Regions from separate parts of the Bacillus paramobilis genome, predicted to be linked through region 1. Evidence: a T-box and tRNA genes for the amino acid it is inferred to sense, from the RefSeq annotation. Region 1 holds a T-box; the other holds one or more tRNA genes.

Region 1 (12,123 bases):
TTTGCTAAAAATAGATATCGGTAAAGAGGGGACGGACATGACAGCAATTCAGGCAAAAAACGGGCCGACAGAGAAATTAAGTTTATTCTTATTAACATGGCCTATTTTTCTAGAAGTTTTTCTATTTATGTTAATGGGGATCGCTGATACTTTCATGTTAAGTGCATTATCAGACGATGCTGTATCTGGGGTTGGTGCAGCGAATCAATACCTCCATATCGCTATTTTGGTACTAGAAGTCATCGGGAACGGCGCAGCTATCGTCGTATCTCAATACCTCGGTTCCAAACGTTTTATGGAAGCATCTAAAATATCAGCTTTAGCCGTCACATTAAATTTAGTGGTCGGACTCATTATAAGCGCTGGTTTTCTTTTATTTTCAAAACATATGATGATGGCAATGAACTTACAAGGCGATGTACTCATGTATGCGCAAGGCTATTTATCCATCGTCGGAGGCGCTATTTTCCTTCAAGCTATTATTAATTCATTAGCCGCAATTATCCGCGTACACGGCTTCACAAAGCAAGCGATGTATATTTCTCTTGGAATGAATATTATTCATATCGCTGGAAACTACGTACTCATTTTCGGGAAATTTGGTTTCCCAGAACTCGGTGTACAAGGGGCTGCTATTTCTTCTGCTGTCAGCCGACTTATCGCACTTATCGTTTTCTTCTGGTTACTGTACCGCGTTATGGAATACCGTGTGAAATTACAATATTACTTCACCTTATCAAAAGAATACATCGGGAAAATTTTAAAAATCGGGATTCCATCTGCATTTGAGCAGGTTATGTATCAAGCTTGTCAAATTGTCTTCTTATACTATGCAACATACTTAGGAACGGAATCATTAGCGGCTAGACAATACGCTACGAACATTTCTATGTTCACTTATTTATTCGCGATTGCGATCGGTATGGGAACAGCTATTATTATCGGACGCCTCGTTGGCGGTGGTGAAAAAGATGAAGCGTATGAACGCGTATGGAAAAGTGTAAAATGGGCAATTGGCGTCACTTTATGTATGGTCGCTCTCGTCGTTACATTCCGCACACAATTAATGGGACTATTTACAGATAATCCGCACATTATTACGTTAGGTGCATCGGTTCTTTTACTAAGTGTACTACTTGAAACAGGGCGTACGATGAACATCGTCATCATCAATTCACTTCGCGCAGCTGGTGATGCAAAGTACCCCGTTTTAATCGGAGCATTCTCTATGGTGTTAATGAGCTTACCACTCGGTTACTTTTTCGCCTTCTATTTAGATATGGGGCTCGTTGGTATTTGGCTAGCGATTGCTATTGATGAATGGACACGTGCCATCATTATGTTCTTCCGCTGGAAAAGTAGAGCGTGGGAACGTTATGCACTCGTTAAACCTGAAGAACAAGAGGAGAGTGTTTCTGTTCAGGCACAGTAATACTCGTTTAATTAAAATGCATTAATTGGAAAATAACATTTATATTCACTTACCGACAAATGTTAACAATACAACTGTTTATAGAATAGAAAAAGAGCCATCCTTCCGCAATGGAAGGATGGCTCTTTTTCTTATTGATAAATCTCTTTATATTTCTTATACTCTGCTTCAGAACATAATACGAAATGTCCTGGGCGAATTTCACGCATCGTTGGTGCTTCACTAGCATAATCATGCTGAGATGGATCGTATACGATACGCTTACGATTGCGCTCATAATCTGGATCTGGAAGCGGAATTGCTGATAATAGTGATTTCGTATATGGATGAATTGGATTCGCATATAACTCTTCACTTGTTGTTAGCTCAACGATTTGACCACGGTACATTACGCCGATGCGGTCACTAATGTATTTTACCATTGATAAATCATGGGCAATGAATAAGTATGTTAAACCTTTTTCTTTTTGTAACTTTTTCAGTAAGTTTACAACTTGCGCCTGGATTGAAACATCAAGTGCTGAGATTGGCTCATCGGCAATGATAAATTCAGGTTCTACAGCAAGTGCACGAGCGATACCGATACGTTGACGTTGTCCACCCGAGAATTCATGAGGGAAACGGTTTGCATGCTCTTTATTTAAACCAACTGTGTTTAATAATTCATGAACACGGTCCATACGCTCTTTTTTGCCTTTTGCTAGTCCGTGAATATCAATACCTTCTGCAATAATATCCCCTACTGTCATACGAGGATTTAATGATGCATATGGATCCTGGAAAATCATTTGCATTTTACGGTTGAACTTCTTCAGTTGTGCGCGTGATTTTTTACCATGTACATTTTCACCATCGAACAATACTTCACCAGCAGTTGCATCATATAAACGAATAATCGTTCTTCCAGTTGTCGATTTACCACACCCTGATTCTCCTACAAGACCAAATGTTTCTCCGCGGTAAATATCAAATGAAATATCATTAACCGCTTTGACAACACCACCACTCACGTCAAAGTGCTGCTTTACATTTTTTACTTCAATTAATTTCTCACGTTGTTTAGTCATGTTGTTCACCTGCTTTCATTTGAAGAATGCGTTTTTCAACAACAGCCGGCGGTTTTACTTCTGGAGCTTGCTCGTGAAGTAACCAAGTTGCCGCATAGTGTGTATCACTTACTTTAAATAAAGGTGGGTCCATTTCAAAATCAATTTTCAGTGCCTGTGGGTTACGTGGTGCAAAAGCATCTCCCTTTGGCGGCTTTAATAAATCTGGAGGCGTTCCAGGGATTGCATATAACTCTTCTTCTGAACCATCTAAACTTGGCATAGATGCGATTAAGCCCCAAGTGTACGGATGTTTTGGATTGTAGAAAATTTCATCAACCGTTCCAATTTCAACAACTTTACCAGCGTACATAACTGCTACGCGGTCCGCAACGTTTGCCACTACGCCTAAGTCATGCGTAATGAAAATGATTGCCGCTTCTGTTTTTTGCTGAATGTCTTTCATAAGCTCTAAAATTTGCGCCTGAATTGTAACGTCTAGCGCTGTTGTCGGCTCATCGGCAATTAATAGTTTCGGGTTACAAGCTAACGCCATCGCAATAACTACACGCTGTCTCATACCACCTGAGAATTGGTGAGGATATTGTTTTAAGCGCGCTTCTGGATTTGGAATACCTACAAGGTCGATTAATTCTAACGCAACTTTACGTGCATCTGCTTTACTCATCCCTTGGTGTTTAATAAGGCCTTCCATAATTTGATTTCCAATTGTCATCGTTGGGTTTAATGATGTCATTGGATCTTGGAAAATCATCGCGATATCTTTACCGCGCACTTGTTGCATTTCTTTTTCTGTTAATTTCGTTAAGTCACGACCTTCAAATACGATTTCACCGTTTTTAATACGTCCTGGAGGATTCGGAATTAATCCCATTAACGCTTTAGAAGTAACTGATTTACCAGAACCAGATTCTCCTACAATCGCTAATGTTTCTCCTTTTTTCAAATCAAAAGTAACACCGCGTACAGCTTGTACTTCACCTGCATGTGTATCAAAGGAGACTTGCAAATCTTTTACCTCTAGCAATGTTTTCATTTTTACTTCTCCCCTCTTTTACTTACGCATTTTTGGATCTAACGCGTCGCGTAATCCGTCTGCCATTAAGTTGAATGCTAAGATTAACATACTGATGACAACCGCTGGGATGAACATCATATGTGGATACGTTTGAATTGATTTATAACCATCGTTTACAAGAGAACCAAGTGATGCGAATGGTGGCTGAATACCTAAACCGATGAAGCTTAAGAACGCCTCACCAAACACTGCTGTTGGAATTGTAAACATTGTCATTACGATAATTGGTCCCATTACGTTCGGGATTAAGTGTTTTACAATTAACTGTGTATTTGTTGCACCTAATGTACGAGATGCTAATACATATTCTTGATTTTTTAATTTCAGGATTTGTCCACGAACGATACGCGACATCCCTATCCAACCTGTAATCGCCATTGCGAGTGTAATTGACCATATACCAGATCCCATAATGATTACCATTAAAATAACGATGATTAAGTATGGAATACCGTTAATAATCTCCATAATACGCTGCATAATATTATCTACTCTACCGCCATAGAACGCTGAAATACCTCCATATGCAACCCCAATTACTAAGTCAATTGCTGCTGCTAAAAGAGCGATATATAATGATACACGCGTACCTTCCCATGTTCTTGTCCATAAATCGCGTCCAAGATCATCTGTACCAAACCAGAAATACTCTTTAATATCACGTTTTTCATATTGGTCAACACCATATTGATCTGTACCGTCAAATGGTAGCCAATGGACATTTTCAATAACAGGAATTTTCGGTGGTAATTTCGCACGACCTAAATCTTGCTCTTTATAAGAATGCTTACTTACCATCGGTCCTAAAACTGCTAGTAATATAATAAGCGCTAATAAAATGAAACCGAACATTGCCCCTTTATGTTGGAACAAACGTCTTCTTACATCTTGCCAAAACGTTAAGCTTGGACGGGCAATGACTTCATTATCAACATTATTTTGATTGGCTTGTTGAAATAAATCTGGAGATAATTTTTGTACATCTTTCATCATTTTTTCCCTCCCGCTAAACGAATACGAGGATCAATAATTCCGTATAAAATATCAACAATGAAAATAACTAAGATGAAAATCGCACTATAGAAAATTGTAGTTCCCATAATAACTGTATAGTCATTCACTGTAATAGATTTAACGAACTGTTCCCCCAGTCCTGGTACAGCATAAATTTGCTCAATAACTAATGTCCCTGTAATTAATCCTGCAACCATTGGTCCTAAAATTGTTACAACTGGAATTAACGCGTTACGAAGTGCGTGTTTGATAATGATAACGCCTTGGCTAATTCCTTTCGCTTTTGCTGTTAAAATGTAGTCAGCTTGCATAACTTCAATCAACTCTGCACGAGCAAAACGTGCGATTGTTGCGATAACTGCCATCGATAAAGCGATTGTAGGCATTACGGTAAACTCTGGTCCTTTCCAGAATGCTACTGGGAACCACCCAAGTTTTACCCCTACGAAATATTGTAGTAATGCGGCGAATACGAACGATGGTACCGACATCCCGAGTACGGAAATAATTGTCGCCCCATAATCGACCCACGTATTGTTACGAAGTGCCGCAACGATTCCTAAAATTAAACCGATAAATGTACCTAATATAATCGCTTGTAAACCAAGTTGTGCTGATGGTCCAATGCGATCCACAATCATATCTGTTACTGGACGGTTATCATATTGGAATGATACCCCTAAATCACCTTTTGCTAAGTTACCTAAGTAACGTGCATATTGAACTGGTACTGGATCATTTAAGCCATATTTTTCAAGAATGATTTCTTTTTGTGCCGGTGATAGTTTCTCCTGGTTTTTAAGCGGAGAACCCGGAAGTAATTTCATCAAAAAGAAAGTCAGTGTAGTAATTAAAAATAATGTCAAAGCCATGTACACGAAACGTTTTAATACATAACGTCCCATAGTCAAGCACCTCCCCGTTTTTCTCAAAAGCAATAAGATAGTTTAAAATATTCTTACTTTTATTTTTTTAAAATAAGAGCATATGCCCATCATAGGCATATACCCTTATTCATGATGGAAACCATTTTTAGTTTTTAAGTTCAACCCACTTATAGCTAAATTCTCCGCCATATTTATGTTCTAATAGGCCAGTAATTGAGCCACGTTGTAAATATGCTTTACCAGGTTGATATACTGGAGCAATCGCTGCATCTTCAAGCAATTGTTTTTCTGCTTTTAATAGAGCATCCCAGCGAGCTTGTACATCAACTTCTGTTTTCGCTTTTTTAATTAAATCATCATACGCTGTATTTGCGTAATTCACTTTATTTTGTGCATTACCTGTTGTATACATTTCAAGGAATGACATTGGATCCATATAATCTGGACTCCATCCCGCATACGACATTGCATAATCTCCACTTGCTTCAAGTTTTAGTTTTTGTGCAAATGGCTGCATTTTTGTTGAAACTGTTAAACCTGGTAAGTTCTTTTCAAATTGGCCTTTTAAATACTCTCCGATTTTTTTCGCATCATCAGTATCAAAGTTTAATAGCTCTAACTCTACTTTGTCTACACCAAGTTCTTTTTTACCAGCTTCCCAGTATTTTTGAGCTTCTTTCATATCCTCTTTTATAAGCTTTCCGTTTTCTTCACGGAAGTCTTTTCCATTCGGACCTTTTGCTAAGCCTTTCGGAACAAAACCATATATTCCTTCTGAACCATCGTTTAAGATCACTTTTCCAATGTTTTCACGTTCAAAGGACATTGCAATTGCTTTTCGGATATTTTTATTTGCTAAAAATTTATTCTTTTCATTTAAGCGAATAAATTGTGTAGATGGTCTCTTAATCGTTTTAAAGTCAGCATCTGATTTGTATTTATCTACAAATTCTGATGTTAACACTACACGATCAATTGCTTTCGTTTCATATAAATTTATAGCAGTTGAACGATCCTTAACAATATTGAAGTTTATTTCCTCAAGTTTTACTTCTTTATTTTCCCAATACGTTGGATTCTTCTTAAGTTGGAAACTTTGTTCATGCTTCCATTCATTTAATACGAATGGACCATTATAAAGTGTCGTATTGGATTCTAATCCAAATTTTGCTCCTTGTTCTGTTACAAACTTTTCATTCAAAGGATACAATGTTGGATAGACTGTTAAACTTACAAAATAAGGAACAGGGTTATCTAATTCCACTTCAAGTGTATGATCATCAATTGCCTTTACACCAAGCTCTTCAACTGGCAATTCTTTTTTGTTAACTTTCTCCGCATTTTTCACATCAAATAGTATGTAAGCAAACTTGGCACCCGTGTTTGAATCTACAGCTCTTCGCCAAGAATAAACGAAGTCTTTCGCTGTTACAGGTTCACCATTAGACCATTTCGCATCTTCACGTAACTTAAACACATACTTTTTGCCATCTTCTGATTTCTCATAAGATTTAGCGACACCTGGAACAAGTTTATCGTCTTTCCCCAGACGATATAATCCCTCCATCGTATTATTCATGATGTTAGAAGATGTTGCATCCGTTGATAACGTCGTATCCATAGTTGGAATTTCAGCTGTCTCAGTTAGATTTAAAACTTGCTTGTTTGAGGATTTTTCTTTTGCGCCTGCTTTATTATCCTCTTTTTGGTAACTACAAGCTCCTAACATACTGACTGTCAGCGTCGATGCAAGTAATAACGGTATCTTTTTCTTCATGTTGTGTTGCCTCCCCTAATTGCACTTCCTGTACCCTCACTTGTAAAAAAGTAGAATTGAAAGAATAATCTCCAAGTTTCTACAATTTTCATTATACATATAATATAACAATTGTGAATATAGTTTTTTGTTTTTTTGTTAAAATTTTTAATAAAATGTTTATTTTTTTATTTTTTTGTAAAGGGATACGTTAACATTGCTACCATCATCTTGAAATCAGACCTTTAATTGCGTATAATTTTCAAAAAATTAATTCTAGTACATATTATAGCTTTTATAGTATAATAATTCTAGTAATATTTTGACGGAGGGGAACATTTTGAATAAAGTTTTTTTTCATACTTGTATACTAATTTTCATAGCGATAATCGCTTCTAGTATTGGCGCATTCCTCGTTTCATCGCAATTTTTGTTGAATTTTGTCAATATATCGTTTTATGTCGCACTATTTTTTATTCTTGTTGGCGGTTTTTTATTCATATTTCAAAATGGATTTTTCAATGTAACAATTTACGCCTTCCAAAGAGTATTTGGTACGAACAAAAAAATTGAGTCTTTAATTGAAGAAGTAGAGGAACCTGTCGATAAGAAAGAACGTATTTATAAAACATATTCATTCAAATGGACGTATCCAATTTGTATTACAGGTATCATTCTTGGGTTGTTCTCGACCCTCATTAGCTTTACTATTTTGATGTAGTTTGCAAACACTATCCCATATGATATAATAATCAGCAAAACATTTTGTTATAAAACTTTAGTTCTTTCATATTAAAGAGCTCAGGTAACAATAAATAAATTTATATGTATGCGATGATAAAGAAGAGTACATATTGAGGCAATTTCAGAGAGCTTGTGGCTGGTGTGAACAAGTAATTGTACAGTATGGAATGGGCTTTTGAGCACCAAACCGAACCGAAAGTAGTAGGCTTTGGCGTTATATCCAAACGTTATTATGGATTAGAGAGATTTCACAGTAGTGAAATAATTAGGGTGGTACCGCGGTCCATTCGTCCCTATAGTTTTTTGGGATGAATGGGCTTTTTTGTTTGTCTTCTCTTTCCTATCACGCATTCAAATTTAGGAGGAATTACTTATGTCAGTTATCTTTTCTGGTATTCAGCCGAGTGGAACGATTACACTTGGAAACTATTTAGGAGCTATGAAGCAATTTACAGAGCTTCAAAATGAGCACGACTGTTATTTCTGTATTGTAAACCAACATGCAATTACAGTACCTCAAGATCCCGTACAACTTCGTAAAAACATCCGCAGTCTTGCTGCGCTTTATGTAGCATGCGGCATCGATCCTGAAAAAGCTACTTTATTTGTACAGTCAGAAGTACCAGCACACGCTCAACTAGGATGGATTATGCAATCAGTTGCTTACGTTGGAGAATTAGAGCGCATGACGCAATATAAAGATAAAGCATCAGGTAGAGATTCAGTACCAGCTGGATTACTAACGTATCCACCATTAATGGCTGCTGATATTTTACTTTACAACACTGAAATCGTACCGGTTGGTGATGACCAAAAACAACATATGGAATTAACACGTGACCTAGCAGAGCGTTTCAACAAGCGCTTCCGTGAAGTGTTCACTGTTCCTGAAATTCGCATTCCAAAAGTAGGAGCTCGCGTTATGTCATTAACAGAACCTACGAAAAAAATGAGTAAATCTGATCCGAATCCAAAATCAATGATCAGCATGCTTGATGAACCAAAAACAATTGAAAAGAAAATTAAGAGTGCTGTAACTGATTCTGAAGGTATTGTGAAATTCGATAAAGAAAACAAACCTGGCATCTCTAACTTATTAACTATCTACTCTTCATTCTCAGGAAAAACAGTAGAAGAAATCGAAGCAATGTACGAAGGAAAAGGATACGGAGACTTCAAAGGCGACCTAGCACAAGTAGTCGTAGATGCAATTCGTCCAATCCAAGACAAATATAACGAACTAATCAGCTCACCAGAACTAGACGAAATTCTAGACAAAGGTGCCGAAAAAGCAAACCGCGTTGCATTCAAACAACTACGCAAAGTAGAAAACGCAATGGGGTTAAGTAGAAAACGTAGGTAACTTATAAAGCGGAGGCGACTGTTTAGCCCTGACGGCTAAGGTTCTTTCCCACAGAAGGTGCTTTTTACCTTCTCGTGGGGAAGGTTCTTAGACGCGAAGGGCTAGGAGCCCGAGCTGGATTTCTTATAAAGCGGAGGCGGCTCGCTTAGAATGTGAGGGGGATGGAGCTCCTGACGTAGAGGCGCTTTTTGCCTCGCAGGAAGGCGCGAAGCCACCGAACATTCTTGCCGCCGGAGCTGGATTTCTTATAATGCTCGCTGAAGCAAAGTTACAACAAATTAAAAAAACCGCCAATCGGCGGTTTTTTAATTTACCTTTTGCTCGTTTTCCATTTCCCATAACTTTTCAAAAAATGGCTGTCCTTTTACGAGACGCTCACATAATTGTTCGTGCTTCTCAGACCAGCCTGTTTTCGCTTCATCGTACAGTTTAGCCCAAATATCTTCAAATTCCATATGTTGAACCATTCCGTATGCTGATGGATCCCACTCTGTGAACCAATAGCGAATTTCTGCTGTGTTTTTCGTTGTATGTAATTGATCTAACGCCATAAATAATAATTGTTTAAGCTGTCTTTCTTTACGAGTTAAGCCATTCATAATGAAAGGTGATGGTGATAAAATATGATGTTCTTTTTCCATTTCTTCTACTTGGAACTCATACTTTTCTGCTTGTACGTTTTCTACCATCTCATATACCATCTGCTCTTGGCGCGGTATAAGTCTGCTCTTTCGAATTGGCACATTGTAACCAATTGTGTCGATCGCAATAATTCCTTTTCCATCTGTAACTACAAAGCAATACTCTTGCTGCAAACGTTCATGATTTTTACGAATATAAGCCTTATGATGTACGTCTTCCAACATTTTTTGCGGAAGCTCTAACAATTCGTTCTCGATGTAATGATATAATGTGGCATCTACTTTTAATAATGGCACTTGATCTAATAGCTCAATCGTATCATCTTTCCGCCATTCGTAAAAATGACAAACGTTATACCCATTCTCTTCACCTTCAAACCAATTTACCCATACATCATGTAGATATAACATTCACTACCCCTCACTTCACTACTGTTTGTATCAATCATTATGTTCAATTTTTCTTAACTTTATTCCACCTAAGGAAATATATTCTAATTATTATTTTTTCTTCTATTAATACTAAAAAAAACAGGAAATAGGGTTCCTGTTTTTTTATATATGAAATGTATTTGCTTTATTCAATATTTCTTTTGCATCTATAGATAATAAAGAAAGCGTATCTTCTCCTTCCAAAGTTACACAATCTTTGACAATATGAAATCCAAGTGCATAGCCAAGCATTTTCGGATAAGAATGAAATCCATTTAATAAGATGTCGTGTTCCCTTGTTCCTCGTTTTATACTTATTCTTTCATGTACAACGTTTTCCCAATAATAAATAGCCTCTTCTTTTGAAAGATACGTCGTCCACGGTGCATTGTTCTTTTCTGAATATCTTTCCGTTACTGCTTGCTCAGCTAGCCCTTCCATAATCATCGTATCAAGTAGTGTATATTCTGTTTCTTTCGTCTCAATTCGATGTAACCTGCATATGTGATGATATTCATGCGCCAATAACACTTTTAATTCTTCCACCGAATTCCGTCCGCATACGAATAAGAAAATAACGTGACGCATAGATAATCCAGCCCTGCCGTTATACTCTTCTTGCACAGTTCGATTATAGGAATCTGATAATAAAATAAAGACAGGGACATCCGGACCTTTTAACCAAGTTTTCAGCTTCTCATACTCCGTACGTAATTCTTTCCAAACTTCCTTTTTCTCTAACTCTTTAATTTCTTGTTCTCCTCGCATAATCGGGCGATACATACCTTTAGAAATTAAAAAGCGGTACAACCTTTCTTTTGGCAGCGGGATATACTTCGTAAACTTCTCACACAGCTTTTCTGGCCGTCCATAATATAAATGTAACCACTCAGCAGTTTCAACAATCCCCATCTTTATCCCTCCTTTTTCTTATGTATATGCAAAAGGAGAAAAAGACGTAAAAATAAATAAGGAGTTTTTTCGCAATATGCTACGAAAAAACTCCTTATTTTATCTATTATTTATACGATTTAAATACTAATACTGCGTTATGACCACCGAATCCTAGTGAGTTACTTAATACTGCATTTACTTCTTGTTGTCTCGCTTTATTCGGCACGTAATCTAAGTCACATTCTGGATCTGGTGTTTCATAGTTAATTGTTGGAGGGATTACTCCGTCTGTAATTGATTTAATTGAGAAGATCGCTTCAACAGCACCAGCTGCTCCTAATAAGTGACCTGTCATTGATTTCGTTGAGCTAATTGCTACTTTATACGCGTGCTCACCGAACGTTTCTTTAATTGCCATCGTTTCATACTTTTCATTCGCATCCGTACTTGTACCGTGCGCATTAATGTAATCAATATCTTCTGGCTGTAGGCCTGCATCTGCTAAAGCTTGACGCATTGCACGCACGCCGCCTTCACCGCCAGGAGCCGGCATTGTAATATGGAATGCATCACCAGTTGCACCGTAACCAGCGATTTCCGCATAAATGTGAGCACCACGAGCTAATGCGTGCTCTAATTCTTCAAGAATTAAAATACCTGAACCTTCACCCATTACGAAACCGCTACGGTTTTTATCAAATGGACGGCAAGCTGTTGCTGGATCTTCATTAAATGTTAATGCTTTCGCTGAACTAAATCCTGCAAATGCCATACTTGTTAACGGTGCTTCTGCTCCGCCTGTTATCATTGCATCA
Region 2 (12,123 bases), 670 kb from region 1:
ATATTATGCTAAACCAATAACAGAGTATACCTTAAGCCTATACTTCTCTATTAAAACATCCTATTTTCATTATATCATCTACAAATATATATATTTGTAAGTATCTAGTAATCTAAATGTATACAATATATCATACATTATACAGAACAAACGTTCTCAAAATCAATACTAGCACTATTATTATTTTGACCTTTTTCTTAAACAGTATACAAAAAAGAGTAGTGATTTGATTGTATCTCAAACCTGCTACCCTTTTCTTTACAATCTACCTATTAAATTATAAGGCTGCACTTCCCACGTTTCGTACGGAATAAAATGTGTTGCTCTCATCGCATCAAGCGTTCTGGATTTCATATGAGGACGAGTTATATACTCATCTATGTTCTCTTCATTTAAAGCAACAAATTTAGCCTCTTGTATTTCTTCAGGCTGAATTTGTATTTCACCGCTCACATATGCGACTTTAAAAACAACAGATAAAATATGCATAGAAGCATTATAGTAAACACCTGTAACTCCAAGCGGCTTCACAGTTAAACCTGTTTCCTCAAACATTTCCCTGCAAACTGCTTGATCGAGCGCTTCTCCTTCTTCCACCTGTCCTCCTGGCAACTCCCACGTATCCGCTCGCCAATGTACTTTAGCTAATAACACTTCACCTGTTTCATTTGTTAAATAACCTGCTACAGCAACGATATGCTTTGGTGTTTTATGTTCCATATTAAGCCTCCTAGCAATAATGAATATTTCATATATCCCTATAAGCATATTCCCTGTCTACAACAAAATCCCTTTACTCATTCATCATCTTAATTAACTTCATAAAAAAAGCCCCCTATCCGTTAAACGAACAGGGGGCTTCTATCGTATTATTCTCCTAAGTCTACGTTGTGGTAAACTTGTTGCACATCTTCTAGGTCTTCTAATGCATCAACCATTTTTTCAAATTGTACTTGAGCATCTTCAGGAAGTTCTACATCACTTTGTGCAAGCATTGTTAATTCTGCAACTGTGAATTCTTCAACACCAGCATCTTTAAGTGCAGATTGTACAGAATGGAATTGATCCGGTTCAGCATACACGATAACAGCATCTTCTTCTTCAAGAATGTCACGTGCATCTACATCTGCTTCCATTAAAATTTCAAGAACTTCATCTGATGTTTTACCTTCAAGACCGATAACAGCTGTCGCATCAAACATGTAAGCTACAGAACCGTTTACACCCATGTTACCACTGTTTTTGCTAAATGCAGCTCGTACATCTGCTGCAGTACGGTTTACGTTATTTGTAAGTGTATCTACAATTACCATAGATCCATTTGGCCCGAATCCTTCATAACGAAGCTCGTCATAATTTTCTTCTGAACCGCCTTTTGCTTTTTCAACTGCACGATCAATAATTGTTCTTGGCACATTGTATGTTTTCGCACGTTCTAATACGACTCTAAGCGCTTGGTTTGATTCTGGATCTGGCTCACCTTGTTTTGCTGCCACATAAATTTCACGTCCAAATTTCGCGTATATACGGCTTGTATTTGCATCTTTTGATGCCTTTTTATCTTTAATATTATTCCATTTACGACCCATACTTTCCACTCTCTTTCCCGTTTTAAATCTACATAAAAATATTAATATGAAATATAATGTGTATTCAACACATTTTTAAAAGAAATATAAAAAGTTCATTTTTGATTCATATTACAGACATAATATAAATCACTATCATTTTGTTCTATCGACAAGTTATATTATACATGAATTCCTACGTTTATTACGAATTTTAGAAGCACATAGTATAATTTAACAAAAAAGGTTCTAACATTTCTGTTAGAGTCTTTTTATATCGCCGATACTATTTTCCATAATATTCCTACATTTCCTTCCTATTGTTGTATAATAAAAATAGGAAAAAATTTGAAGTGGAAATGAGGGAGAATTATGACACATTCAAATGAGAAAAAGGCACATGGTCTTAAAGGAATTGGAGAGAAATTAAACCCAACTATCTATCAAGTAAGATTCATGAAATTAGATGAACCCATTCAATTTGAGTCGTTTCCTGAATTAAAGGAATTAGGAGACTGGTTAAGTACTTCAACGCACATGTGGGCGTGCCACTCAACTATGTATAAGTACAACAGAGAAGAGTTTAAAAAGAAGTTTTTAGAAATTACAAAATTAACAGCTGATAATGTGCTAATATCTACTGGTGGTGTCGGATTTAACTTCATGTCACCAGGCTGGAGAAGTTCTCTCTAGAGTGCTTGAAGAGAATATTGTATAGAATACCGGAATTAAAAGGATAAAAATGAATGTTTGTTTTTATCCTTTTAATGTTTCTTAGTTTACTCACCGCACACTTTTTGTCACACCAATAAAACACAAAAAATCTCTATACAATTAGTATAGAGATTTTTTATTACGCCGTTCATGATACCGATGGTCGGGGTCGAACCGACACTCCCGAAGGAACACGATTTTGAGTCGTGCGCGTCTGCCAATTCCGCCACATCGGCACAAAAGAAAAGGCGGCAACCGGATTTGAACCGGTGATAAAGGTTTTGCAGACCTCTGCCTTACCACTTGGCTATGCCGCCATATTAAATTATATTGGAGCGGAAGACGGGATTCGAACCCGCGACCCCAACCTTGGCAAGGTTGTATTCTACCACTGAACTACTTCCGCAAAAATGGCTGGGCTAGCTGGATTCGAACCAGCGCATGACGGAGTCAAAGTCCGTTGCCTTACCGCTTGGCTATAGCCCACCGAATTCTTACTTAATTATATGTAAGTATCCATTAGATTATTTGTAATTTTTAAAATAAAAATGGGGCGACTGATGGGAATCGAACCCACGAATGCCGGAGCCACAATCCGGTGCGTTAACCACTTCGCCACAACCGCCATGTTGTGTAAATATATTTGGCAGGGGCAGTAGGAATCGAACCCACACTGGAGGTTTTGGAGACCTCAGTTCTACCTTTAAACTATGCCCCTATGTAAATGGTGGAGGGGGGCAGATTCGAACTGCCGAACCCAAAGGAGCGGATTTACAGTCCGCCGCGTTTAGCCACTTCGCTACCCCTCCGAAACTTACATGGTGCCGGCTAGAGGACTTGAACCCCCAACCTACTGATTACAAGTCAGTTGCTCTACCAATTGAGCTAAGCCGGCATATTTTATTAAGATAAATGGTGGCTCGGGACGGAATCGAACCGCCGACACGAGGATTTTCAGTCCTCTGCTCTACCGACTGAGCTACCGAGCCTTATTAAAATGGCGGTCCCGACCGGGGTCGAACCGGCGATCTCCTGCGTGACAGGCAGGCATGTTAACCACTACACCACGGGACCATTTGGTTGCGGGGACAGGATTTGAACCTGCGACCTTCGGGTTATGAGCCCGACGAGCTACCGTGCTGCTCCACCCCGCGATGATACTACTTATATAATTTATATGGTGGAGGATGACGGGATCGAACCGCCGACCCCCTGCTTGTAAGGCAGGTGCTCTCCCAGCTGAGCTAATCCTCCAAAGTGGTGACCCGTACGGGATTCGAACCCGTGTTACCGCCGTGAAAGGGCGGTGTCTTAACCACTTGACCAACGGGCCAAATATTATAAATCCTATGGCGGAGAGCAAGGGATTCGAACCCTTGATACGCTTGTGACGTATACACGATTTCCAATCGTGCTCCTTCGGCCAGCTCGGACAGCTCTCCAATGGCTCCGCAGGTAGGAATCGAACCTACGACCGATCGGTTAACAGCCGATAGCTCTACCGCTGAGCTACTGCGGAATAATATTGCCTGGCAACGTCCTACTCTCACAGGGACAAGGTCCCAACTACCATCGGCGCTAGAGAGCTTAACTTCCGTGTTCGGTATGGGAACGGGTGTGACCTCTCTGCCATCATTACCAGACATTATTCTTTTGAGACAATCATTATTATAACTTATTCACTCTAAAAGTCAACAAGTTTTTTATGTTCTCTCAAAACTAGATAACATTTGCTTCATATTATATGGTTAAGTCCTCGATCTATTAGTATTCGTCAGCTCCACATGTCACCACGCTTCCACCTCGAACCTATCAACCTGATCATCTTTCAGGGATCTTACTAGCTTACGCTATGGGAAATCTCATCTTGAGGGGGGCTTCATGCTTAGATGCTTTCAGCACTTATCCCTTCCGCACATAGCTACCCAGCTATGCCCTTGGCAGAACAACTGGTACACCAGCGGTGCGTCCATCCCGGTCCTCTCGTACTAAGGACAGCTCCTCTCAAATTTCCTACGCCCACGACGGATAGGGACCGAACTGTCTCACGACGTTCTGAACCCAGCTCGCGTACCGCTTTAATGGGCGAACAGCCCAACCCTTGGGACCGACTACAGCCCCAGGATGCGATGAGCCGACATCGAGGTGCCAAACCTCCCCGTCGATGTGGACTCTTGGGGGAGATAAGCCTGTTATCCCCGGGGTAGCTTTTATCCGTTGAGCGATGGCCCTTCCATGCGGAACCACCGGATCACTAAGCCCGACTTTCGTCCCTGCTCGACTTGTAGGTCTCGCAGTCAAGCTCCCTTATGCCTTTGCACTCTACGAATGATTTCCAACCATTCTGAGGGAACCTTTGGGCGCCTCCGTTACACTTTAGGAGGCGACCGCCCCAGTCAAACTGCCCACCTGACACTGTCTCCCGGGTCGATAAGACCCGTAGGTTAGAATTTCAATACAGTCAGGGCGGTATCCCACCAGCGCCTCCACCGAAGCTAGCGCTCCGGTTTCAATGGCTCCCGCCTATCCTGTACAAACTGTACCAAAATTCAATATCAGGCTACAGTAAAGCTCCACGGGGTCTTTCCGTCCTGTCGCGGGTAACCTGCATCTTCACAGGTACTATAATTTCACCGAGTCTCTGGTTGAGACAGTGCCCAAATCGTTACACCTTTCGTGCGGGTCGGAACTTACCCGACAAGGAATTTCGCTACCTTAGGACCGTTATAGTTACGGCCGCCGTTTACTGGGGCTTCAGTTCAGAGCTTCGCTTACGCTAACCCCTCTCCTTAACCTTCCAGCACCGGGCAGGTGTCACCCCCTATACTTCGCCTTACGGCTTCGCAGAGAGCTGTGTTTTTGCTAAACAGTCGCTTGGGCCTATTCACTGCGGCTTTCCGTTAAGAAAGCACCCCTTCTCCCGAAGTTACGGGGTCATTTTGCCGAGTTCCTTAACCAGAGTTCTCTCGCACACCTTAGGATTCTCTCCTCGCCTACCTGTGTCGGTTTGCGGTACAGGCACCTTTTATCTCGCTAGAAGCTTTTCTTGGCAGCGGGGAATCAAAGACTTCGCTCCATAAGGAGCTTCCCCATCACAGCTCAGCCTTCACGATAAGCGGATTTGCCTACTTATCAGCCTAACTGCTTGGACGTGCACAACCAATCGCACGCTTCTTCTATCCTTCTGCGTCCCTCCATTGCTCAAACGATAAAGAGGTGGTACAGGAATATCAACCTGTTGTCCATCGCCTACGCCTGTCGGCCTCGGCTTAGGTCCTGACTAACCCTGAGCGGACGAGCCTTCCTCAGGAAACCTTAGGCATTCGGTGGACGGGATTCTCACCCGTCTTTCGCTACTCATACCGGCATTCTCACTTCTAAGCGCTCCACCAGTCCTTCCGGTCTGACTTCACTGCACTTAGAACGCTCCCCTACCACTGATACCATTGGTATCAATTCGCAGCTTCGGTGGTGTATTTAGCCCCGGTACATTTTCGGCGCAGAGTCACTCGACTAGTGAGCTATTACGCACTCTTTAAATGGTGGCTGCTTCTAAGCCAACATCCTAGTTGTCTAAGCAACTCCACATCCTTTTCCACTTAATACACACTTTGGGACCTTAGCTGGCGATCTGGGCTGTTTCCCTCTTGACTACGGATCTTATCACTCGCAGTCTGACTCCTAAGGATAAGTCATTGGCATTCGGAGTTTGACTGAATTCGGTAATCCGATGAGGACCCCTAGTTCAATCAGTGCTCTACCTCCAAGACTCTTACACTTAAGGCTAGCCCTAAAGCTATTTCGGGGAGAACCAGCTATCTCCAGGTTCGATTGGAATTTCTCCGCTACCCACACCTCATCCCCGCACTTTTCAACGTGCGTGGGTTCGGGCCTCCATTCAGTGTTACCTGAACTTCACCCTGGACATGGGTAGATCACCTGGTTTCGGGTCTACGACCACGTACTAAACGCCCTATTCAGACTCGCTTTCGCTGCGGCTCCGCCTCTTCAGCTTAACCTCGCACGGGATCGTAACTCGCCGGTTCATTCTACAAAAGGCACGCCATCACCCATTAACGGGCTCTGACTATTTGTAGGCACACGGTTTCAGGATCTCTTTCACTCCCCTTCCGGGGTGCTTTTCACCTTTCCCTCACGGTACTGGTTCACTATCGATCACTAGGGAGTATTTAGCCTTGGGAGATGGTCCTCCCAGATTCCGACGGAATTTCACGTGTTCCGCCGTACTCAGGATACATTCAAGAGAGAACGAAGTTTCGACTACGGGGTTGTTACCCTCTACGACGGACCTTTCCAGGTCGCTTCGTCTACCTCGTTCCTTTGTAACTCCGTATAGAATGTCCTACAACCCCAAGAGGCAAGCCTCTTGGTTTGGGCTATGTTCCGTTTCGCTCGCCGCTACTCAGGAAATCGCATTTGCTTTCTCTTCCTCCAGGTACTTAGATGTTTCAGTTCCCTGGGTCTGTCTTCCTTACCCTATGTATTCAGGTAAGGATACCATACCATTACGTATGGTGGGTTTCCCCATTCGGAAATCTTCGGATCAAAGCTTACTTACAGCTCCCCGAAGCATATCGGCGTTAGTCCCGTCCTTCATCGACTCCTAGTGTCAAGGCATCCACCGTGCGCCCTTTCTAACTTAACCAAACTAAAATTAAAAAAATATGAGCTACACTGTTATCTAGTTTTCAAAGAACATACATTTATATATGAGAGATAGTTCTCTCAAAACTGAACAAAACGAAACACGGAAACTTATATTGATGAACAGCGTTCATCAATTCTCCATAGAAAGGAGGTGATCCAGCCGCACCTTCCGATACGGCTACCTTGTTACGACTTCACCCCAATCATCTGTCCCACCTTAGGCGGCTGGCTCCATAAAGGTTACCCCACCGACTTCGGGTGTTACAAACTCTCGTGGTGTGACGGGCGGTGTGTACAAGGCCCGGGAACGTATTCACCGCGGCATGCTGATCCGCGATTACTAGCGATTCCAGCTTCATGTAGGCGAGTTGCAGCCTACAATCCGAACTGAGAACGGTTTTATGAGATTAGCTCCACCTCGCGGTCTTGCAGCTCTTTGTACCGTCCATTGTAGCACGTGTGTAGCCCAGGTCATAAGGGGCATGATGATTTGACGTCATCCCCACCTTCCTCCGGTTTGTCACCGGCAGTCACCTTAGAGTGCCCAACTTAATGATGGCAACTAAGATCAAGGGTTGCGCTCGTTGCGGGACTTAACCCAACATCTCACGACACGAGCTGACGACAACCATGCACCACCTGTCACTCTGCTCCCGAAGGAGAAGCCCTATCTCTAGGGTTTTCAGAGGATGTCAAGACCTGGTAAGGTTCTTCGCGTTGCTTCGAATTAAACCACATGCTCCACCGCTTGTGCGGGCCCCCGTCAATTCCTTTGAGTTTCAGCCTTGCGGCCGTACTCCCCAGGCGGAGTGCTTAATGCGTTAACTTCAGCACTAAAGGGCGGAAACCCTCTAACACTTAGCACTCATCGTTTACGGCGTGGACTACCAGGGTATCTAATCCTGTTTGCTCCCCACGCTTTCGCGCCTCAGTGTCAGTTACAGACCAGAAAGTCGCCTTCGCCACTGGTGTTCCTCCATATCTCTACGCATTTCACCGCTACACATGGAATTCCACTTTCCTCTTCTGCACTCAAGTCTCCCAGTTTCCAATGACCCTCCACGGTTGAGCCGTGGGCTTTCACATCAGACTTAAGAAACCACCTGCGCGCGCTTTACGCCCAATAATTCCGGATAACGCTTGCCACCTACGTATTACCGCGGCTGCTGGCACGTAGTTAGCCGTGGCTTTCTGGTTAGGTACCGTCAAGGTGCCAGCTTATTCAACTAGCACTTGTTCTTCCCTAACAACAGAGTTTTACGACCCGAAAGCCTTCATCACTCACGCGGCGTTGCTCCGTCAGACTTTCGTCCATTGCGGAAGATTCCCTACTGCTGCCTCCCGTAGGAGTCTGGGCCGTGTCTCAGTCCCAGTGTGGCCGATCACCCTCTCAGGTCGGCTACGCATCGTTGCCTTGGTGAGCCGTTACCTCACCAACTAGCTAATGCGACGCGGGTCCATCCATAAGTGACAGCCGAAGCCGCCTTTCAATTTCGAACCATGCAGTTCAAAATGTTATCCGGTATTAGCCCCGGTTTCCCGGAGTTATCCCAGTCTTATGGGCAGGTTACCCACGTGTTACTCACCCGTCCGCCGCTAACTTCTTGAGAGCAAGCTCTCAATCCATTCGCTCGACTTGCATGTATTAGGCACGCCGCCAGCGTTCATCCTGAGCCAGGATCAAACTCTCCAATAAAGTTAGTTTGTCTAGCATCTAAAAATAAAAATTGACGTTTCACGTTGTTTGTTTCGTTCAGTTTTCAAAGAACTACTTGGTCGCTCATTTGCGACTTCCTTATGTTAACATCTTCGTTTTTCGATGTCAACTAGGTTTTTTAATTTCTTTTTTGTCGTTTTCTGCGTTTCCGCATCAGCGACGGTTATTAATATATCATGCAGTACATACAGGGTCAATACTTTTTATAAAAAAATTTCACATCCCGTTAAAATCTTAAAACCATGTTCCAAAAACCATTATACCCTCCCTTCATTCTTCATCATACTCCATATCTCCTATCTTATCGGTTTATCACATTTACGAACGGGTGAAAATTCTAAATTTTATGTTATATTATTATTATAGGAGCGTGGTGAGAATGAGCATTAAGTATTCAAACAAAATCAATAAAATCCGGACCTTTGCATTAAGTTTAGTATTTATCGGCCTCTTCATTGCATACTTAGGAGTCTTTTTCCGTGAAAACATTATTATTATGACAACATTTATGATGGTTGGCTTTTTAGCTGTTATCGCTAGTACTGTCGTTTATTTTTGGATTGGCATGTTATCTACTAAAACTGTACAAATTATTTGTCCAAGTTGCGATAAGCCAACAAAAATGCTCGGTCGTGTTGACGCATGTATGCATTGCAACCAACCTTTGACAATGGATCGAAATCTAGAAGGAAAAGAATTTGATGAGAAATATAATAAGAAGAGCTATAAATCATAGGTATATATGGGTACAATGTAGCCTTACAAAACTAAACAGTAAAAGGTGATTCCTTAACCAAGAAATCACCTTTTGTATTTACCCTTAATTAAATTAGGTTCTTCACTGAGCATTTTAAACCCTCCTGAGCCTAACGCAATTCCTATATATAATAAAGAAAGAGGTTGACGTAAAGCCGTCAGCCTCTTTCTTTATTATATATTACGCCTTATGACACTCTGGACAAACGCCATAAATTTCTAAGCGATGACTATTAATAACGAAGCCTGTCGTTTTCGCAGCTTCCTCTTCAAGCTGTTCCAAACCTCCATAAGGAAAATCAACAATCTTACCACATTTTTCGCAAATCACATGATAATGTTGACTTGTAACATAATCAAATCTACTTGAAGCGTCTCCATAAGTTAATTCCTTTACAAGTCCAACCTCTTTAAATACACGTAAGTTATTATAAACAGTTGCAACACTCATATTTGGAAACTTACCTTCTAATGCTTTATAAATGTCATCCGCTGTTGGGTGCGTCATAGATTCCACAAGGTACTCTAAAATAGCATGACGCTGTGGAGTAATGCGTACACCCGTATTTTTCAGCATTTCTAGCGCTTCTTTTAATTCTTCTTTGACCACCGTCATGCACCCCGATTCTATACGGATTATTATTTTATAATTCTTATAAAGAGTGTACTCCTTTTCTTATAAATCGTCAATATTTCTACTATAAGTATGTGGTTTATTTTTGTATATAGCCTTATTCTTATATATCTTTCCCCATCTTCTATACATTTACATAGAAAAAAAGTGCGACATAATCGCACTTGGAATACTATCATCTGAGGAGGTATGCCCTACACTTCACTTTATGTAAGGCGATAAAATATGTATAGACACTTGCCTTACTTCTATATATTTTATCTCTGCAGTGAATTTACTTTATATAAGAAAGAACATCCTCAATATGTCCTTTCACTTTCACTTTACGCCATTCTTTTACAAGCTCACCGTCTTTATTAATAAGGAATGTAGAACGCTCGATTCCCATGTACTCTTTCCCAAAGTTCTTTTTCAATTTCCAAACATCGTACAATTCTGCTACCTTATGATCTTCATCTACTAAAAGTACAAATGGAAGTTCATGCTTCTCAATGAATTTCAGATGTCTGTTCGCTGAATCAGGGCTTACACCAAGAATAACTGTATCTTTCTCTTGAAATAATCCATATGCATCTCGAAAATCACACGCTTCAGTTGTACACCCTGGAGTCATATCTTTCGGATAAAAATATAGAACTACGTTTTTACCAAGAAAATCAGCTAAGCGAACTTGTTCCCCGTTACTTCCCTCTAATGTAAATTCTGGAGCCATTTCTCCTACTGTGATCATTGTTATCACTCCTACTCTTTTCTTTTACTATATCAAATGCAATCTTATTTTTCATTGTCTATTACAGACCTCATGACAAAAGCAAACGGTAATGTATATCCAATTAGCGCTTCTGCAATCGCAATCCATCTCCCTATTCCAATCGGAGCTATATCACCGTACCCAACGGACAATAAAGTAACTGCGCTAAAATATAAGCAAATTTCTACGAGTTGAAAAGATTGGGCATGCAAGCTTTCTCCATCTTCTTTCAAAACTGCAAAGCCCATTTCTTCTAATACAACATAACTTAACCCAAACGCAATCAATACCGTTGTATAAATTAAAAATAAGGAGGCTAAATTATAAAACGAAAAGAAACGCCTAGAATCTGAATATGAACTCCATAACAATTGGACACTTCTTAAAATAGCAATTGCTGCAATTAATAGAATAAATCCCCATAACATGTCCTCCACCTCATTTTATATGTATGAGACAGCCATTGAATTTATCCCTTAGAAACAAACAAGCTTCTATAATTAATTCCCAGCACCACGGTACCTTTTTACCCCTTGATTCCAAAGAGTGATTGCAATCGTAAAACAGATAACACCAACGAATGGTGTTGCAAAGGCATAGCTATTCCACTCTGTTTTTCTTAAAAAGTATGCTGCTGGATACACTCCGACAAACGCAAATGGTAAAACAAACGTTAAAATGAAGCGAATCACACGGTTATAAATGTTAACAGGATAGCGACCATAGTTACCTATGTTATACATTAGCGGCATAATCGAACTTTTCGCATCCGACCAAAAACCAAGGCTTGCAAGCGTAACAAATATCCCTCCGTATACAAGGGCGCCCCCTCCTACCATCAGTAAGAATAAGAAGAAATCGTACCAGTAAAAAGATAATTGCAACTCCACTGCTGCGTAGCCCATTACAATTATTCCTGTAATCGCTCCAATTAAAGATTCAAGCTCCATTCTTTCTAATATAATTTGAAACAAACTATGAATCGGCCTCGTTAATATGCGATCCATTTCTCCTTTAATAATGTAACGATCATTAAAATCCCATATGTTAAAGAAAGCTGAGAAAATGGCAAACGGCACTAAAAAGAAACCATAAATAAAGATGACTTCCTCTCTACTCCAGCCTTTTAATGCTTGTGTATGCCCAAACACAACGAGAATAAAGATTAAATTAACAGCCTGCAGTGATAAATCAGAAAGTAGTCCAACGATAAAATCGCCCCGATACTCCAATTTTGTTTTTATATATTGGCTTGCATATTGCAAAAATAGGTTTATATATATCATCTCATCATCCCCCTTGTACAATTAGACGT

Evidence for each region. A T-box is a leader RNA that pairs with one kind of tRNA and senses whether it is charged. The one in region 1 lies ahead of trpS (tryptophan--tRNA ligase), so its partner is inferred to be a tRNA-Trp.
Region 2: it encodes a tRNA-Trp, which carries the amino acid that the T-box ahead of trpS (tryptophan--tRNA ligase) is inferred to sense. The anticodon was not compared.

The regions. Positions count from the first base shown of each region.
Region 1 covers NZ_CP151108.1:4,083,772-4,095,894, forward strand. Annotated here, with positions in the region: gene AABL52_RS20915 (MATE family efflux transporter) at 1-1,432, shown strand, start outside; gene AABL52_RS20920 (ABC transporter ATP-binding protein) at 1,564-2,499, opposite strand; gene AABL52_RS20925 (ABC transporter ATP-binding protein) at 2,492-3,535, opposite strand; gene opp3C (oligopeptide ABC transporter permease) at 3,554-4,570, opposite strand; gene opp3b (oligopeptide ABC transporter permease) at 4,567-5,496, opposite strand; gene AABL52_RS20940 (peptide ABC transporter substrate-binding protein) at 5,624-7,255, opposite strand; gene AABL52_RS20945 (DUF3899 domain-containing protein) at 7,575-7,955, shown strand; T-box leader at 8,060-8,276, shown strand; gene trpS (tryptophan--tRNA ligase) at 8,352-9,341, shown strand; gene AABL52_RS20955 (YjbA family protein) at 9,647-10,393, opposite strand; gene AABL52_RS20960 (DUF2268 domain-containing protein) at 10,538-11,326, opposite strand; gene fabF (beta-ketoacyl-ACP synthase II) at 11,433-12,123, opposite strand, start outside.
Region 2 covers NZ_CP151108.1:4,753,994-4,766,116, forward strand. Annotated here, with positions in the region: gene AABL52_RS24310 (NUDIX hydrolase) at 259-720, opposite strand; gene AABL52_RS24315 (YebC/PmpR family DNA-binding transcriptional regulator) at 870-1,589, opposite strand; gene AABL52_RS24320 (DUF3884 family protein) at 1,941-2,261, shown strand; tRNA gene AABL52_RS24325 (tRNA-Leu) at 2,437-2,518, opposite strand; tRNA gene AABL52_RS24330 (tRNA-Cys) at 2,529-2,599, opposite strand; tRNA gene AABL52_RS24335 (tRNA-Gly) at 2,614-2,688, opposite strand; tRNA gene AABL52_RS24340 (tRNA-Gln) at 2,694-2,768, opposite strand; tRNA gene AABL52_RS24345 (tRNA-His) at 2,832-2,907, opposite strand; tRNA gene AABL52_RS24350 (tRNA-Trp) at 2,927-3,000, opposite strand; tRNA gene AABL52_RS24355 (tRNA-Tyr) at 3,008-3,091, opposite strand; tRNA gene AABL52_RS24360 (tRNA-Thr) at 3,102-3,177, opposite strand; tRNA gene AABL52_RS24365 (tRNA-Phe) at 3,196-3,271, opposite strand; tRNA gene AABL52_RS24370 (tRNA-Asp) at 3,281-3,356, opposite strand; tRNA gene AABL52_RS24375 (tRNA-Met) at 3,360-3,436, opposite strand; tRNA gene AABL52_RS24380 (tRNA-Val) at 3,461-3,536, opposite strand; tRNA gene AABL52_RS24385 (tRNA-Glu) at 3,541-3,615, opposite strand; tRNA gene AABL52_RS24390 (tRNA-Ser) at 3,633-3,724, opposite strand; tRNA gene AABL52_RS24395 (tRNA-Asn) at 3,727-3,801, opposite strand; rRNA gene rrf (5S ribosomal RNA) at 3,810-3,925, opposite strand; rRNA gene AABL52_RS24405 (23S ribosomal RNA) at 4,027-6,948, opposite strand; rRNA gene AABL52_RS24410 (16S ribosomal RNA) at 7,095-8,646, opposite strand; gene AABL52_RS24415 (YgzB family protein) at 9,047-9,403, shown strand; gene perR (peroxide-responsive transcriptional repressor PerR) at 9,605-10,033, opposite strand; gene bcp (thioredoxin-dependent thiol peroxidase) at 10,332-10,787, opposite strand; gene AABL52_RS24430 (potassium channel family protein) at 10,832-11,236, opposite strand; gene AABL52_RS24435 (ABC transporter permease) at 11,309-12,094, opposite strand; gene AABL52_RS24440 (ABC transporter permease) at 12,099-12,123, opposite strand, start outside.